DNA from 4 places in the Exiguobacterium sp. UBA6309 genome. Region 4 is predicted to be linked to each of the others. Evidence: riboswitches for the same ligand, from Rfam matches in the RefSeq annotation. Region 4 holds a riboswitch; each other region holds the start of a gene.
The links. Region 4 has a riboswitch for thiamine pyrophosphate ahead of B3M90_RS09730 (ECF transporter S component). Riboswitches for the same ligand answer to the same signal wherever they lie in the genome.
Positions count from the first base shown of each region.

Region 1: linked by a shared signal. The riboswitch ahead of tenA (thiaminase II) and the one ahead of B3M90_RS09730 (ECF transporter S component) in region 4 are both predicted to bind thiamine pyrophosphate.
Region 2: linked by a shared signal. The riboswitch ahead of thiD (bifunctional hydroxymethylpyrimidine kinase/phosphomethylpyrimidine kinase) and the one ahead of B3M90_RS09730 (ECF transporter S component) in region 4 are both predicted to bind thiamine pyrophosphate.
Region 3: linked by a shared signal. The riboswitch ahead of B3M90_RS00790 (thiamine phosphate synthase) and the one ahead of B3M90_RS09730 (ECF transporter S component) in region 4 are both predicted to bind thiamine pyrophosphate.

Region 1 covers NZ_DJTL01000013.1:6,140-10,353, reverse strand. Annotated here, with positions in the region: gene B3M90_RS03675 (glycoside hydrolase family 3 protein) at 1-1,350, shown strand, start outside; gene B3M90_RS03670 (hypothetical protein) at 1,381-1,677, opposite strand; gene tenA (thiaminase II) at 1,729-2,424, opposite strand; TPP riboswitch at 2,497-2,603, opposite strand; gene B3M90_RS03660 (DUF1002 domain-containing protein) at 2,797-3,678, shown strand; gene abc-f (ribosomal protection-like ABC-F family protein) at 3,956-4,214, shown strand, end outside.
Region 2 covers NZ_DJTL01000032.1:77,220-81,433, reverse strand. Annotated here, with positions in the region: gene thiE (thiamine phosphate synthase) at 45-683, opposite strand; gene thiM (hydroxyethylthiazole kinase) at 673-1,440, opposite strand; gene thiD (bifunctional hydroxymethylpyrimidine kinase/phosphomethylpyrimidine kinase) at 1,421-2,224, opposite strand; TPP riboswitch at 2,340-2,450, opposite strand; gene B3M90_RS11315 (murein hydrolase activator EnvC family protein) at 2,515-3,792, opposite strand; gene B3M90_RS11310 (murein hydrolase activator EnvC family protein) at 3,995-4,214, opposite strand, start outside.
Region 3 covers NZ_DJTL01000005.1:128,143-132,356, forward strand. Annotated here, with positions in the region: gene B3M90_RS00780 (OsmC family protein) at 38-463, shown strand; gene nagZ (beta-N-acetylhexosaminidase) at 460-1,680, shown strand; TPP riboswitch at 1,737-1,839, shown strand; gene B3M90_RS00790 (thiamine phosphate synthase) at 1,922-2,515, shown strand; gene B3M90_RS00795 (FAD-dependent oxidoreductase) at 2,512-3,456, shown strand; gene thiS (sulfur carrier protein ThiS) at 3,453-3,653, shown strand; gene B3M90_RS00805 (thiazole synthase) at 3,656-4,214, shown strand, end outside.
Region 4 covers NZ_DJTL01000027.1:135,524-139,737, forward strand. Annotated here, with positions in the region: gene B3M90_RS09720 (energy-coupling factor transporter transmembrane component T family protein) at 1-530, opposite strand, end outside; gene B3M90_RS09725 (ABC transporter ATP-binding protein) at 502-2,031, opposite strand; gene B3M90_RS09730 (ECF transporter S component) at 2,028-2,600, opposite strand; TPP riboswitch at 2,701-2,800, opposite strand; gene B3M90_RS09735 (50S ribosomal protein L25/general stress protein Ctc) at 2,897-3,568, opposite strand; gene B3M90_RS09740 (GNAT family N-acetyltransferase) at 3,860-4,214, opposite strand, start outside.

The DNA of each region.
Region 1 (4,214 bases), on a different contig from region 4:
CGCTCGTTCTCAAGTGACCCGGAGCTCGTCGGAATGCTCGGTTCCGCTTTGATGAAGGGTATTCAAACTGAAGGCGTCGCAGCGACCGCGAAACACTTCCCGGGTCACGGCGATACGGCGACCGATTCCCATTATGGCTTGCCGGTTGTCGACCGGTCCCTGGAGGAGCTGGAACAAGTCGAGCTCGTCCCGTTCAAGCGAGCCATCGCCGAAGACATCGATATGATCATGACAGGACACATCGGAATGCCGACAATCGAGTCTGAAGTCGTCACGTCAAAAAACGGCACTTTCCCTTTACCTGCGACATTGTCGGATGACGTCATCACGGGCGTACTGCGCGAAAAACTCGGCTACGATGGCATCGTCATCACGGATGCATTGAATATGCAGGCGATCGCCGACAATTTTACGGAATCAGAAGCCGTTCTGAAAACATTTGACGCCGGTGTCGACATCGCGCTCATGCCGACGATTCTTCGTTCCGAGCAGGATGTCATAAAACTCGACCAGATTTTTAAGGACGTGATTGCGGCAGTCAAAGACGGACGTCTGTCAGAAGAACGGATTGATCAATCGGTCGAGCGGATCCTGACGCTGAAGGCAGAACGCGGAATATGGAATGGCACGACGGATACGATATCCTTAGCTGATAAACTCGCGCAAGCGAACCAAATCGTCGGTAGTCCCGAACATAAAGCAAAAGAACGCGCGATGACGGAAGCCGCGGTCACACTCCTGAAAAATGATCAGCGGACGTTACCCTTCAAGCCGAAAAAGAATGCAAACGTTCTTGTGATCGCCCCTGCGACGGATCAAACGGACAGCATGAAAAAGACGATTGCTTCCCTGCCTAAGAACCGGAACTGGCACGTAACGACAGCGAATTACTCGGCTACTACGCTACCGCTCGACCAAAACCCGACACTACGGGCACAACTCGATGCAGCAGATTACATCATCGTTGGTTCAAACGTCAATACGAGTGCCAAACTACTGCCTACTGCACCAGAGCAAGCGATTCCAGCTTCAATCTTCCGGTATGCGAAACAAACAAATACACCATCCGTCTTGCTTAGCCTCCGTAATCCATACGATGTCGCCGTTCAACCGGACGCACCGGCACACGTCCTCGTCTATGGTTTTAAAGGGGATCCGAACGGACCGGACTCTGAAGCAGGCAATCTGAAATCAGCGGGACCGAACCTCCCTGCTGGTATTCGAGCAATTTTCGGAACGTTCAAACCGCAAGGCACCTTACCAGTTGATGTGCCGGTCTTTCAGAACGGTGTCTTTACCGATCAACTGCATCTCGAATTCGGTGATGGCTTTAAAAACTGGAAAAAATGAGAACATGATACACAAAAGACCGAGCCCCCTTTAAAGGATGCCTCGGTCTTTTAATGATTGATACGGATATTCCGCTTCTTCTTTCGCACGATGGTAGACGCGGTATAACCAATAGGTCAGTAATGCATAGACGACAATGACAAGAACAGCAGAAATGTAGCTCCCCATGCTATATGCTACCTTGAAGTTTCGAGTCGTAGCGGATATACCGGACAACACGATTAAAGTTGGAATGATATATCCAATAAATCTTACTTTGACTTTACCCAGCATTCGTTGCACGGCATACGCGGCGCTGATTGCGAGTACGATCACGATGATCTCCATTTCTACCCCTACTTCCGCTAAATGTTATACCTAATTCTACCATCTATCCGTTTAAGAAGATACCGTCCATGCTGGAATCGTCTCGTAAATCGACGTAAACGTTTCTTCCGTCCATCCCATATGCCAAAACAGCAACTCATAATAACAGCTCGTCACGAAATGCTGTTTCATCCGCTCTCGTTCAGCCGAGCTTGCTTGTTCCGCCAACGCATCAAGCCGTGCAATCTGTTCAAAGACGACCTTTTCGAACCATTCCGAACTATATGTGTCGATCCATTGCTGATAGATTTTTTCATCCGGTGTACACGTCAATAATTGTTGTCCAACTTCATAATACAACCAGTAACATGGCAAGATGGCAGCAATCGTCTCACCAAGCGTCCCTTCATTCGCATGATGCATGTGTGAGACGTAAGCATATGCCGTTGGTGCCGGTTCAAATGCTTCAAGATCTGCTTCTGTGATACCGAGCGGCTCGAAAAATGATTGATGCAAGCTCAGTTCTGCCCCATATGTCGAAGTCGCGTGCTCGGCAAGTGTCGCAATCGTCGCAAAGTCATCTGCTTTTGACGCTGCCTTCGCTTGAATCTTCGCAAAGTGTTTTAAGTAATACGCATCCTGCATAACATAATGTCGAAATTTCGAGAGCGGTAACGTTCCCTCGCCGATTCCTTGAACGAATGGGTGGGTAAAACTACTGTCCCAATACGCTTGTGCTGCTTGCTTGATTTCTTGTGTGAATGTCATGATCTCATCCTCCTCTTTTTTATGAAACGAAAAAACACCACCCCGAAACACACGGGCATGGCGCAAGAAGAACAAGACTTGACGCCACTTCCCTCCGTAAGTACGAACTTAATCAGGTTCAAAGGGTCCGAACGTCTTCGTTCGTCTCAGTCGGTCAACCGACTCCCCTAGTGGTCATTATTCGATTCAAATCCACTATAGCATGCTGAAAATGGAAGTCAAGTTGTCCTCTTTTCGCTATACTATGGAGTGTCAGAAGGCGGATATCGTCTCCATCTACAGACCGATTCCGAACTCCTTTCGTTCTCGTACACTAATTTTAGTACCTGATACTATAGTTCATTCTGTTACTTACAATTGGAGGAATTCATTATGCATACACCAACAAAAATCATGGCGTCAGCCGTTATCGCTTCTGCTTTATTACTTCCGACAGCCGCATCCGCTGAGCAAGTCGTTGATAAAACAATCGTCACTCTCGGGGAGTCGCTCGGCGCAAAGGATAAGGCTTGGGTGCTTTCCCGTCTCAATGCACCGGAAGGCATCACGCCGATCATCGCCACTTCTGCTGACGAAGAAAAATATCTCGGGAAAAACATTCCCCAGTCGCAAAAAGGTGGCAACATGTATTCATCCGCTAAAATCGAATTGACGGAAAAAGGTGACGGACTTTCCGTTGCGACGGAAAACATTACGTGGGTGACGAAGGATATGTACTTGAACGCTCTCGTCACGGCAGGTGTCAAAGATGCCGACATCACGATCACTTCTCCTTATAAAGTGACTGGAACATCGGCACTGACAGGAATCATGAAAGCCTATGATCAAACTTCGGCTGAGACCGGAATCAAGCTGAGTGACGAACGGAAAGATTTAGCACAGCAAGAATTATCGGTCACTTCAGACGTCGGGAAGACAGTCGGGACAGATAAAGTCGCTGATTTGATGAATGAGATCAAGGCCGAAATCGCGAATCAAAAACCGGAAACAAAAGTCGAGATCGAAAACCTGATCGTCCAAGTCATTCAAAACAACAACATCCAACTGTCTGATGCACAGATGGATCGGTTGACGAATCTATTCAATCAAATGGAGCAAGCGAACATCAACTGGGGGCAAATCGAGAGTGGACTAAAAAATGCTGGTCAAGACATCCATGCGTTTGCAACGTCCGAGGAGACAAAAGGATTCTTCGCTAAATTATTTGATGGTCTGAGTGACTTCTTCAGCTCGATTGCTGGTGTGTTCAAATAATTCAGACTTCCGCAATTAACAAGATAATGGTAAACTGATTGTATCTGAAACGAAAGGTGGTGTGAAATGATGGACTTTGCTGCGTGCAAACATTGGTTAATGGAACAATTGTATCTGTTGCGCGCGATTTTTCATGGAATGGCGTTCTAAGGCACCCGTCTGCCCTTTTTAGAACTTCATGATTGAAAAATACAGCAAAGCGCATCTTTCACACACTAGGGAGAGTGCTATTTGCGCTCTCCTTTTTTAATGCGCGCGAAAGGATCAACTCATTATGATGATTTGCGACATTCAACATCTGACAAAACAATTCGGAGGCGAAACGATCTTAACGGACGTTTCCCTCTTCTTAAACGAACACGATCGTGTCGGTCTGATTGGACGAAACGGGAGTGGTAAAACGACATTACTCCGCTTACTTGCTCGCCTTGACCAACCGGACGGTGGCGTCATCTATCAAAAGAACGGTTTGACGATTGGCTACTTGGAACAACTTCCCACTTATGCCGAAACGATGACCGGACTCGACGTCCTTT
Region 2 (4,214 bases), on a different contig from region 4:
AAAACGGATCGTCTGCCATTTCAATACAATCACCTCTGAACGGATTATACCCTGTTCTGAAGAGATTGATGCCATTCCCGTACAGCATCTGTCATATGTTGTGCAGCACGCCGTCGATCTTCTTTAGCAAAAATTTCCGAGATGACCGCATATCCTTCTAATGGGATAGGAAGAGAAGCGACATTCGTTGCCGTAATTCCGCCAATGCCGATTAAAGGTAAGCACACGGCTTCGCGAATCGCTTGAAGCATCGTGTGTGACATCGAGTCGGCGTCTGCTTTCGATGACGTCGCAAATAGAGAACCTACACCTAAATAAGATGCTCCATCTCGTTCTGCTTCAATCGCTTGCGCGACGGTTGCTACCGATACGCCGATCACAGTGTTCGGTAAGAGACGTCGCGCTGCGGTTAGAGGAATATCTTCTTGTCCGATATGCAAACCAGCTCCGACAAGTAACGCAATATCAATTCGGTCATTGATAATCAAAGGAACATCATGACGATCCGTCAGTCTCTTTAACCGGACTGCCTGTTCGAAGAATTCCTTTCCCTGCGCTGTTTTTTCCCGTAATTGTATAATCGTTGCACCACCTAAAATCGCTTCTTCAACCACCGTTTCGATTGCAACTCCCGGATGATATCGACGATCTGTCACCGCATAAATGGAATAATCAATTGACATGTTCTACCACCTCCATCAAATCTTGCTCCGTCATCAGACTGATTGCATTGAACAACTCTCGTTTGAAATTACCTAGACCTTTTTCTGATGCTGCCTGTTCTCCTGCTTTTCCCATGATAAATGTTCCGTGGACTGCTGCCTCAAATGCAGAATATCCTGCACCAAGAAAACTCGCAATCAAAGAAGCTGTCATACACCCCGTACCTGTGACGTCTCCGAGACGCGGCGTACCTACTTGTAGTTCCACTTCGCGCATGCCATCCGTGATGTAGTCGATTGGACCTGTGACGACAATGACGGACTTTTGTTTACGAGCGAATGCACGAATGATTTCTCGATCCATGATCTCATCACTAGCAGCATCGACTCCTTTTGTTCGTCCATTCTCCCCAAGCAATGTCTTGATTTCTGAAGCATTTCCTTTAACGACCGTACATCCGAGTCTACTCAATTCTTTTGAAAAGGACGTACGCAATGATGTGGCTCCCGCTCCAACTGGATCAAGGATGATCGGAACGTTCAAGCGTCTCGCTTCGCTTGCGGCGAGTCGTTGAGCTGCTTGCATGTCTGCATCAATTGTTCCAATGTTCAAGACAAGAGCTTGCGCGCGTCGAACCATCTCTTCCACTTCGCGAATATCCTCCGCCATGACTGGAGATGCGCCAACGGCAAGTGTGACATTGGCGCAATCATTGATCGTGACTGTGTTCGTCAAATGATGAATGAGTGGTTTGTGTTTAAGAATGGTCGTAAACATGTGAATCCCTCCAAAGTGAATGAAAATGATGTGTCGGTCCAATCCCTTGTCCGAGAGCAAATCCATGACGAATCGCCTCTGTAACATACTTCTTGGCCTGACGTACACTGTCCGTTAAAGCTTCTCCAAGTGCCATCCGTGCCGCAATCGCTGCAGATAAGGTACAGCCTGTTCCGTGAGTATGTTGATTATCTAACCGATCTGATGTGAAACGGTATTCTTCTTGCCCGTCCCATAATAAATCCGTGGCAGCTCCCGGTAGATGTCCACCTTTTAGCAAGACAGCTCCAGTCTCCATAGCCAACTGATGCATCGCCAGTCGCATCTCCTCTAAATTAGTAACTGATTGCCCTGTTAAGCGCTCTGCTTCCGGTAAATTTGGTGTGACGAGTGTCGCAAGTGGCAGTAACTCCGCGATTAGTGCTTCCTCTGCCTCCGTCCGCAATAGGGCATGCCCGCCTTTTGCGACCATGACAGGGTCTAGTATGATTGGAACTGTCTGTTTGCGAAGATGTGTTGCAATGACGTGAATCGTTTGTGCATTCGAGACCATACCGATTTTGATAGCATCCACACGAATATCTGAAAAGATTGAAGCTAATTGGGCATCAACGATTTCCGATGATAACTCTTCTACTGCTTGAACGCCCAGTGTATTTTGAGCCGTTACCGCTGTCAAAACACTCATCCCATAAACGCCCAATGCCGAAAATGTCTTTAAATCTGCCTGAATTCCAGCTCCACCACCGGAGTCAGATCCCGCAATCGTCAATACATGTTTCATATTTTTCTCACCTTTCCATCGAGCAATGTAAGGGAGTTGTTACCGACAAAAAAAGCGTCGACCGCTGTAAAAAAGCAGTCGACGCTATACGAAATCGTTATCCAACCACTTCGGTATCCGTTCGGCTCAACTTTCCTACGCTGGTATTATCCAGTTCAGGTAATAGGGTCGAAAACAGATTGGTTTTCCTCTCAGCCGGATTCCTCCAGCTCCCCTAGTTGCTCAAGTATTCATTTCGCCTTAACTGTAGCATAGCGGCAAGAAAAAAACGAGCCGAAGCTCGTTTTGAATTATAGATATGCTAATGGATTAACTGCATTCAGAGGAGAAGAGGCACTGTACTGATAGCCTCCGACATGTAGTTCGAAATGCAAGTGTGGTCCTGTTGAATTCCCAGTACTACCAAGTGTTCCAACTTGCTGACCTTGAGAAACTGTTTGTCCTGCATGAACAGATAACGAACTCATATGAGCGTAGACTGTCGTATAGACTTTCCCGTCAAGGAAGTGAGAAATCATGACGTGATTTCCATAAGGCCCACCACCTGAAGCTGTAATGACCGTTCCAGCTGCTGCTGCGACGATTGGTGAGCCGACCGAACCACTGAAATCGACACCATTATGGAACGTATAGCCGTTCGCACCGCTTGCTGGTCCAAACCCTTGTGATACGCCACCAGAAGATGGACGAACGAATTTCCCACCGCTCGAAACAACGGGTGAAGCAACTGAAGTAGGTGATTCTGAACTCTTACCTGCTTGTTTTGCTGCTTGAGCATTCGCTTTAGCGGCTTTTTCAGCTGCTGCTTTCTCGGCTGCTGCTCTTTCAGCCGCCACTTTAGCTGCTGCCTTCGCTGCCGCAATCGCACGTTCTTGAGCTTCAAGTGTCGCTTGTAGTTCTTTCGCGTCTAGAAGTTCTGTCGTAAACTTCGTCTTACCTTTTCTTAATTTTTTAAGCGTAGCACTGCGTTCTTTCATTTGAACTTTCAACGCTTTTTTTTGTTCGATTAATGTTTTCTTCTCTTCAACCTGCTCCGCCTTTTTTTCAACGAGCGCTTGTTTTGCTTCCGCTAGCTTTTGTTGGGTTGCGATGTAATCCGAAATCATTTTATCATCTTGCTCCGCGATTTTTTTCCCTGCCATGACACGACTAAATAAATCGCCTAAATCCTTCGATCCAAAAATGACTTCTTCCCATTTGATTGAGTTTCCATCGTTTTCTTGGAAGACACGTAGACGATCACCGAGTAGTTCTTCTTGTTTTTTCAACATCTCTTCGTAGCGAACGATGTCTGCTTTTAATTCATCGATTCGCAAATTCAATTTCTCGATTTGTTTATTTTTTTCGGAAATCTGAAAAATCTTTTCGTTGATCGCTGCATCGATTCGATTGATTTGACGTTGTTCTTTCGAAATTTTCGACTCTTGTTTTTTAATTGCTTTTTCTAATTTACGTTGTTCTGCGGCATTTTCAGCCTTTTTTTCTTTGATCGTTGCTGCCGCAATTGGTTGTGTTCCTGTTATAAGTAATGCTCCTAAAACAATGGTAGAAATTAGTTTTTTTAGCATATATCGTTTTCCTCACTTATGTTTTTCATATTTTATTATAGTATTCAAGTTTCTCTCATATCTGAAATAGATTATAGCACCCTAATCGTTTCAAAAAAATTTCATTTACATTTCAAATGAAAACGTTTTTTGTAATATAATCATTTATTTTTTGAAAATCGCAAAAAAAAGAACCGCTGCATAAGCAACGATTCTTTACTGTTTAAAACATCGTCATTGGGTTCACTGAGCTAGCTGGACCAGTTGCACTATAGCTGTATCCACCGACGTGGATTTCAAAGTGTAAGTGTGGACCAGTTGAATTCCCAGTGCTTCCACGTAAACCGATTTGTTCACCTTGACTGACGCGTTGACCTGCGTGAGCATTGAGTGCGCTCATATGAGCATACAATGTTGTGTACGTTTTACCGTTTAATTGGTGG
Region 3 (4,214 bases), on a different contig from region 4:
ACTACAGAAGAAGACTACTGACAAAGGAGTGGAAACGATGCAAGCGACAGTGACATGGAACAAACAGATGGGGTTTAGTGGACAGACGGAATCAGGGCATCATCTTGCGATGGATGCAGCACCGGAGAACGGTGGCGAAAATCAAGCACCACGACCGACTGAACTGCTGCTACATGCCGTTGCCGGCTGTACTGGAATCGACATCGTCTCGATTTTAGAGAAGATGCGCTTGACGATCACTCATTTCGAAATGGATATCGAAGGGGAACGGGCAGAGGATCATCCGCGGCGCTTTACGTCGATCTCGATTCATTACCGGCTTGAAGGTGATCTCCCGGAAGATAAGGTCCGTCGCGCCATCTCGTTATCAAAAGATAAATATTGTTCGGTTTCGCAATCCTTGAACGCTGAGATTTCCGTCTATTATTCCATCAATGGTGTCCGGAGCGAGGATCCTTTGTGAAGAAAGTAGCACTGATCGGTTGCCTGTTGCTTGCAGGGTGTGCGCAGGAGACGACGGAACCAACGAAACCATCACAACCAGCAACGAAGCAACCGACGGAGGCGAAGAAATCAAAGCCTGAGCCGACAAAGGAAGAACGACAACAAGCACGATTAAAGCAGCAACTTGAAGCGATGTCGACGTCAGAAAAGATCGATCAATTGCTCTATATCGGAGTTGCCGGCACGGAACTTTCAGCAGCTGACCGGAAATTGTTGCAGACGCATGCGATCGGTGGGGTCTTACTGCTTGGTGGGAATATTACGTCAGAAGATCAACTCTTGACGTTCACGCGTGCCATTCAAGAAACGAACCAAAAACCGTATGTTTTCGTCGGGGTTGATGAAGAGGGCGGACGGGTCAGCCGAGTACCGGATCAACGGTTACGTCTCCCGACGAGTCAACGGATGGCACAAGGTGCAGATGCTGCAAAAATGGAAGATGTCGGACGTAAACTCGGTCACCTGTCACGATTTTATGGGTTCAACATGGACTTCGCACCGGTCCTTGACGTCAATAGCAATCCGAACAATCCAATCATCGGCGACCGTGCGTTAAGTGCTGATCCGAAGACCGTCGCGACTCTCGGTACGGCCCTGATGCACGGGATGCAAGAGACGGGAACGATTCCGGTCGTCAAACATTTTCCCGGTCACGGCAATACGAGTGTCGATTCCCATGTCGGTTTGCCGAAAGTGACAGCATCAAAGGAAGAACTGAAGCGAACGGAACTGTTACCGTTCCAAGAAGCGATTCAAGAGGGCGCCGAGATGGTGATGGTCGCCCATATTCTCTATCCCGCGTATGACGACCAAAATCCATCTTCGCTCTCGAAGCCGATCTTGACTGACCTCTTGCGTCAACAACTCGGATTCAAGGGTGTCATCATCACGGATGACCTTGTCATGGGGGCGATCACGAAACGATATGGTCTCGCGGAAGCGGCACGGCAAGCACTTGTCAATGGAGCTGATATGGCGATGTTTTCGGAAGCAGGTGCCTATCCGAAGGTCCACACCGAAGTGATGCAAGCCGTTAAAGACAAAACGCTGACGCCTGCGATGCTCGATGCTAAAGTAATGCGCATCCTGAAGCTAAAGCAGACCTATGCCGACAGCCAGAAGCAACAGCGACCGACGAAATCGGAGCTTATTCAGCAAGTGGAAGCGCTCAACTAGGACTAGCGAAGTAAAGCAACTCATGCTAGACTAATGGGGCAAGCCAATTAAACACGAAAAGACACTAGGGGAGTCTCCCAGCAGACTGAGACGGAAGTATCCGGACCCTTTGAACCTGATCTAGTTCGTACTAGCGGAGGGAAGTGGCTCGAAACCTTAGATATCCTTAGCGCTTCAGCGCATTTTCGGACCACTCCTTTCAACATCGGGAGTGGTCCTTTTTCGTATGGAAAGGAAGAACATGATGCGTTTACATCTGATTTCGACGGGATCCATCAATCCACGCGATGGAGTGGAAACCTTTCAATCGCTTCAACCATATACGGATCAGCTTCATCTTCGAGAACCGAATTTGTCGGCAGCAGAATTGCTAGAACTGATTGACGCGCTCCTTGCGCAAGGGTATTCGTCTGATCAATTAACCGTTCACGACCGGACCGACGTCGCCCATGTCGCTGGCATCGGTGTGCAATTGACGCGACGTTCCTTACGTGTCCGCGATGTTCGGCGACACTTTCCGAATCTCATCATCGGGAAATCCGTCCATTCACTGGCAGAGGCGCTCGCAGCAGAAGCGGAAGGAGCTGATCGATTGCTGTACGGTCATATTTATCCGACAGCGTCGAAACCAAACGTGCCACCGCGAGGGATCGATGCCTTGAAGCAAGTTGTCACTTTCACGACGAAACCAGTCATCGCAATCGGCGGGATCACTCCTGATCGCATTCCTGAAATCGCAGCGACCGGTGCAAGCGGAGTCGCCGTCTTATCGGGTATTCTCGGTCAAGCGGACCCGCATGCTGCCATTCAGCGTTATCAGGGGGTACGGGTATGACGGATCACATCATCATCGGTGGTGGAGTCATCGGTTTGACGCTTGCTTACAGTCTCGCTTGTCAGAACGAATCCGTTCTTGTCCTTGATCGCGGAACATGCGGACAAGGGACGAGTCGGGCGGCTGCCGGGATGCTTGCGACGGACATCGAGCTGAGAGAAGAATTGCATACGCTTGCTGCGCGAAGTCGCCGTCTGTATCCGTTACTTGCGCGACGCCTCACGCGCGAGACCGGGATCGATTGTGGCTACCGGGAACAACCATTTTTATTGAAACAAAATGAGCAAGAATACTTATTTCCATCGGTCGGTCAAATCGATCCGCGACGACTAACGACTGCATTGATGCATGTCTTACGAAATCGTGGGGTACCAATCGAAGAACAGGTGGACGTCACGCGAATCGAGGAGAGTAATGATTTCATTAGGGTTGAGTCGAACACGGGAACGTGGACGGGACGAACGGTGACGGTTGCTGCCGGACGCGGGTCCCAAGCCTTGCTCGATACAGCTGGCATTTCGATAGCGACGCACGGTGTCAAAGGGGAGTGTCTCGCAGTCCGTCTCGCGGGTCAGCCGTTACGCTCGATCCTGTTTGATGACGCCGTCTACCTCGTACCGAAAGCGGACGGACGGATATTGATCGGTGCGACCGAACTACCGCACGACGAGACGATCGGTGTTAGTGTCGCAGGAGTCACGTCACTGCTTCAAGCAGCAGAGCGTCTCTATCCACCGATCCGTGATGCTGTCATCGAAGAAGTCTGGTCAGGCGTACGACCACAAACAGAGTTCGGCTTGCCATATATCGGAGTCGCCGATTCATCCCGTCGGATCTTTATAGCGACGGGGCATCATCGGCATGGCATATTACTCGCACCGGCGACAGCGGAAGTCTTGGCAAACACATTACGGTTGATCCTAAAGGAGGAAGTCCGATGAATATTACGATTAACGGCAACGACCATACCATTGAACAGATTGAGACGATTGAGGACATGCTCACGCAACTTGGCTTAGGGGAAAAACTCGTCATCGTCGAACAGAACCGACAGATCATCGACCGCGGAGCTTACGATCAAACGGTCGTTCGGAACAATGACACATTCGAAATCGTTCATTTCGTAGGAGGAGGATAAAGATGTTGAAAATTGGAGAAAAGACATTCGAATCACGGTTATTACTCGGAACGGGGAAATATACGGATGCTACGGTACAGCAAGAGGCCATCGATGCGTCCGCTTCACAAATCTTGACGTTCGCCGTCCGGCGGCTCGATCTCTTCGACAAACAACAACCGAATTTCTTGGAGTCGCTTGATTTAACGAAGTATGATTTACTACCGAACACGGCTGGTGCGAAGACAGCGGAAGAAGCGGTTCGGCTAGCAAAACTTGCGCGGGCATCCGATATGTGCGACATGGTCAAGGTCGAAGTGATTGGGTGCGATAAGACATTACTACCTGATCCAATCGAGACGTTACGGGCTTCTGAAGAGCTACTTAAAGAAGGATTCATCGTCTTACCGTATACATCGGACGACGTCGTCCTTGCACGACGACTCGAGGAACTCGGCTGTCATGCCATCATGCCGGCTGCGTCACCGATCGGTTCCGGGCAAGGCATCCTCAATCCGCTCCACCTAAAGTTCATCATCGAGCAGACGTCGGTCCCAGTCATCGTCGACGCCGGCATCGGTT
Region 4 (4,214 bases):
CCAGGAAAGCGACTGTGCACATTGCGAATCATCCGGACTTGCCGCAAAACGCGGACTTCTTCGACCAGTTGCGGCAGAAAGCGAATCCCGGCAAGGAATCCGTAAGCAAAGCGGGGCGATAACTTCGCCTGATGGATCAAGCTCATTACGAAACGGGTCGCATCGGTCGTCGTGACGAAAGCGAGGCTCAGGCAGACGAACGTGGCCATCCGCAAGGCAAGTAACCAGCCGTGCGCGACGCTTTCCGACGTGACATGAAACCAACCGAACGACCAAAGAGTATTCGTTCCTTTGCCGAAAGCCGCCATCATCCAGAACGTCAATAAGAATAATAGACTATACGGCGCAAGTCGCTTCAAGAAATCAAAAGGACCCCATCCGGAGAGGAGTAGCAGTGCGATAGCAAAACTCAGGAATACTAACGTTTTGACCCAGTCATTCGTTGCAATCAAGGCAAACATGATCAAAAACAATCCGCTTCCCTTAATGACGGGATTGAGTTCAGCGAACGGGGACACGTTCGTTTGCATCACGTTTCACCTCCTGGAATTGGTACGAAAGTGGACGTTGTAGCTGACAGCGCTCGAGTAATGGAACGTCAGCGAATAACTCGCTTGGGCGACCGTCAAAAGCAATCCGTCCTTGCTCCATGACGAGGACACGATCCGCATACCGGGCGACGAGCTCCATATCATGCGTCGCCATGACGAGTGTCGTACCGTTCTGTTGTTCCATCTGTAACTGTTCCATTAAGCGTCGTGTCGTCAATCCATCTTGTCCGAAGGTCGGTTCATCGAGCAACAACAAGTCTTTCGTTTGTCCGAGCATCGTTGCGACGCTGAGCCGTCGTTGTTGCCCCGTACTAAGAGCAAGTGGTGACTGCTGTTTGACAGATGTCAGTTCCAGCCGTTCAAGCAACGCCGCGCGCTTAACATTCGTCGCTGCCCGGTGACTCCAGTCGATTTCCGCTTCGACCGTCAGCTTAAGAAACTGCAGATCCGGTTGTTGAAAGACATAGCCAACGTGCTCATAAAAGCGACGCCGGGAGTAACGATGAACCGGACGCCCCTGGAGCTGATACGTTCCACGATTGGGAAGCAACCGCCCGAGTGTCGCAAGCAATGTACTTTTCCCGGATCCATTTGCCCCAAGCAGCATCACCCATTCTCCTGTCTGCATGGAAAATGTCGCATCGGTCAACGGATATGGTGCTTTCGTCGATAATGCAGCGACGTGTAACAAAGAGCGCCCAGCTGTAGCGACAGCGGAAGGCACCTGAAGTCGCGCCGCTTGCGGTCCATCTATGGGTAACGTCTCTAACGTATACGGATACAAAGAGGGAACGGCAATACCTTTCGTTTGAAGCTCTTTGTAATCCTGCGGGAACAGATCCCGTGGATCCGCCGTCGCAGTAATCGATCCGTCCTCAAGTAAGACGACTTGGTCGACGTACGGCAAACAGACATCAAGTTGGTGTTCGATCAAGACGATTGTTAAATCGTGTTCTTTTTGAATCCGAAAAATCAACGCCATCAGCTCATGTTGTCCGATTGGATCAATCTGAGCCGTTGGTTCATCGAGTAATAAGATCGTCGGCTCAAGTGCTAGGACCGCTGCGAGCGCGAGACGCTGTTTCATTCCTCCGGATAGACTCGCGATCGGTGTCGAGAAGGGGAGAGGGAGACCGACGAGTGCGAGTAAGCGTTCAATTCGTTCATCCATCTCCACGCGTGGAATCGAGCGATTTTCTAAACTAAAAGCGATTTCCCGTCCGATCGTCTCCATACAAAACTGTTCTTCTGGATTTTGGAACAGCACTCCGACCGAACCAGAGCGGGTAACAGTTCCAGTCTGTTCGACTTCAATCGTTTCCGGTGTCAGTCCGGCAAGGGCATGAAGTAATGTCGTCTTGCCACTCCCACTGCGACCAAGCAAAAGGGTCGTCCCGTACTCGATCGTCAGCGATACATGATCGAGCACCGATTTTATCTGACCCGGATAGCGGATGCTGAGGTCGTCGACAGTAATCATGCGACGTTCCGTTTCGCTCGTCCTGCCGCAAACCCGTTCAAGACACCGGTCGCAACAAGGCGACGGACGAGAATGGCTGCAAGCAAGCCACCGAGTAATGCGCCGCTGATCAATTGTAAGCCAGTTGTCGCAAGCAACGTCGTCGTTGTGTAGTAACCGAATCCGTTCGCGATTAGACTATAAACGATGCTACCAATCGCGGCTCCGACACCCGATAACATCAAGGTCCATGTGTCATAACGACGGTAACGCGTCATCGCGAAGACGAGTTCCGCACCAAGTCCTTGGCAGACTCCGATCAGAAGAGCGGATAAACCAAAATGACTACCTGTGAACAGTTCGACGGCTGCCGCGACGACTTCCGCAATTAAAGCGGCACCTGGCTTTTGAATGATTGCTGCGACGAGCGGACTCGCAATGATCCAGATGCCAAACATCCAGTTGGCACCGACAGGACCGAAGATCGCTGAGATCGGTAACCAGAGTGTTGACCAACCAAGATAGATGACGCCGCAAGCGACGGCGAGCATCATCATGACCATGATTTCTTTCATCTTCCAGTGTTGCATTAGATACGTCCTCCTTTGAATGGGGGAGACGCCAAAAAAGACCGCCCTCCGTAAAAAAGAGAGCGGTCCTCAGAAAAACTGCGCGCAGCAGGAGTCATTGGATGTGATCGCTCCACTTTCCTACGCTAGTATGAACTAGATCAGGTTCGAAGGGTCCGAAGTGAATCGTCTCAGCCAATTGGGCTCCCCTAGTGGATATGGTAATAGGTGATACGCTGTTCACTTTAGGCAATCCAGCGTCTGTTGTCAAGACACAAAAAAAACGATACGCCGCAAAGGGCGTATCGTTAAACGACTTATTTATTGTCTTCGTTCTCTTCAGCTGTTTCTTCTGAAGACGTTTCTGTTGCTTCCGCTTCGTTGTCTTCGCCAGCTTCTGCTTGTGCCTCTGCTTCTTCGATTTCTTCAAGATCCTGCTCGAGTGTCGATTCGACGACAGCTGCGACTTGAATATCGCCTTCTGTAACGATGCGGAAATCTTTTTGTTCTGGAAGATCGGCTACAGAAATCGAATCGCCGATTTCGAGGTTCGTGACGTCGACTTCGACGTTCTCTGGTAATTTATCTGGTGTAGCGGCGACTGTTACTTTAAAGAGTGTTTGTGATAGGAAACCACCAACTTTTGCACCGGCTGCTTCGCCAACAAGTACAACGTCTGCTTCGACTTCTGTTTCTTCATCCATTTTCACGGCGATGAATTCAACGTGATCGACTGTTGGTGTGAAGACATCCATATCACGGCGATTGATCAAGACGTTAATATTTTTACCGTCGAGTTTGAGTGAAATCAAGACGTTTTCACCGTTTTCTCGGACGATTTTAAGCAATTCTTTTTCTTCAAATGCGATTGGTGTACTTTCCACTTTGTAACCATACACGACGCCAAGAGCTTTTCCTTCATGACGCAATTGTTTACGGAGTGAGCGTGGACGTACCTCGCGTTTTTCGGCTGTTAAATTAACTGACATGTTCATTTCCCCCTTGAATTTGGTATAGCCCTCAAAAGGTAATGAATGTAGGAGCAGGACGAATCCTGAACAATATGAATCATGCTAAGACAATCGGTTTCAGACTCTCATGAATCTGACGCTTTCGTGACTTTGCATTTCTCTCCCAGGTCATTACGCTGATATTGAGAAACATGTGTGAGTAAGTCACCGGTTTGATGCGGTGCTAATGAGTTTATACCCCTGTGTTTTAAATCCATAAACCTCTTTTTTTATCTTTTTGAAGTCGAAAGACCTCCAAACCGCTTGAAATCAGGGGTTGAGAGGTCTTTCGTTTTTTTCATTCTTTATGATGATTCGTTGATTTTCACGAACTAAAACACGAACGAGACGCTCAATTTGCCGCATCGTCGTCTGTCCCATCGTCGAAATTTGCAGCCACTGATTGTAAACGAGATAGTCGCTTTCGTACTGGACGTGATACCCCTGAATGCGCAGAGCGTCGCCTAAATCAGTTGCGGACGGATGAACGATCGTCAGTATTCCCGGCGCTTGTGCTTCTTGTTGTGCGAGGAGTTGGAATCCAGTTGCGCGGACGGCTTGTTCGAGATAGGTCATCTTGATTGCTGCTTGATTAAGATCGAGGGCATCAAGCGCTGCCTGACAG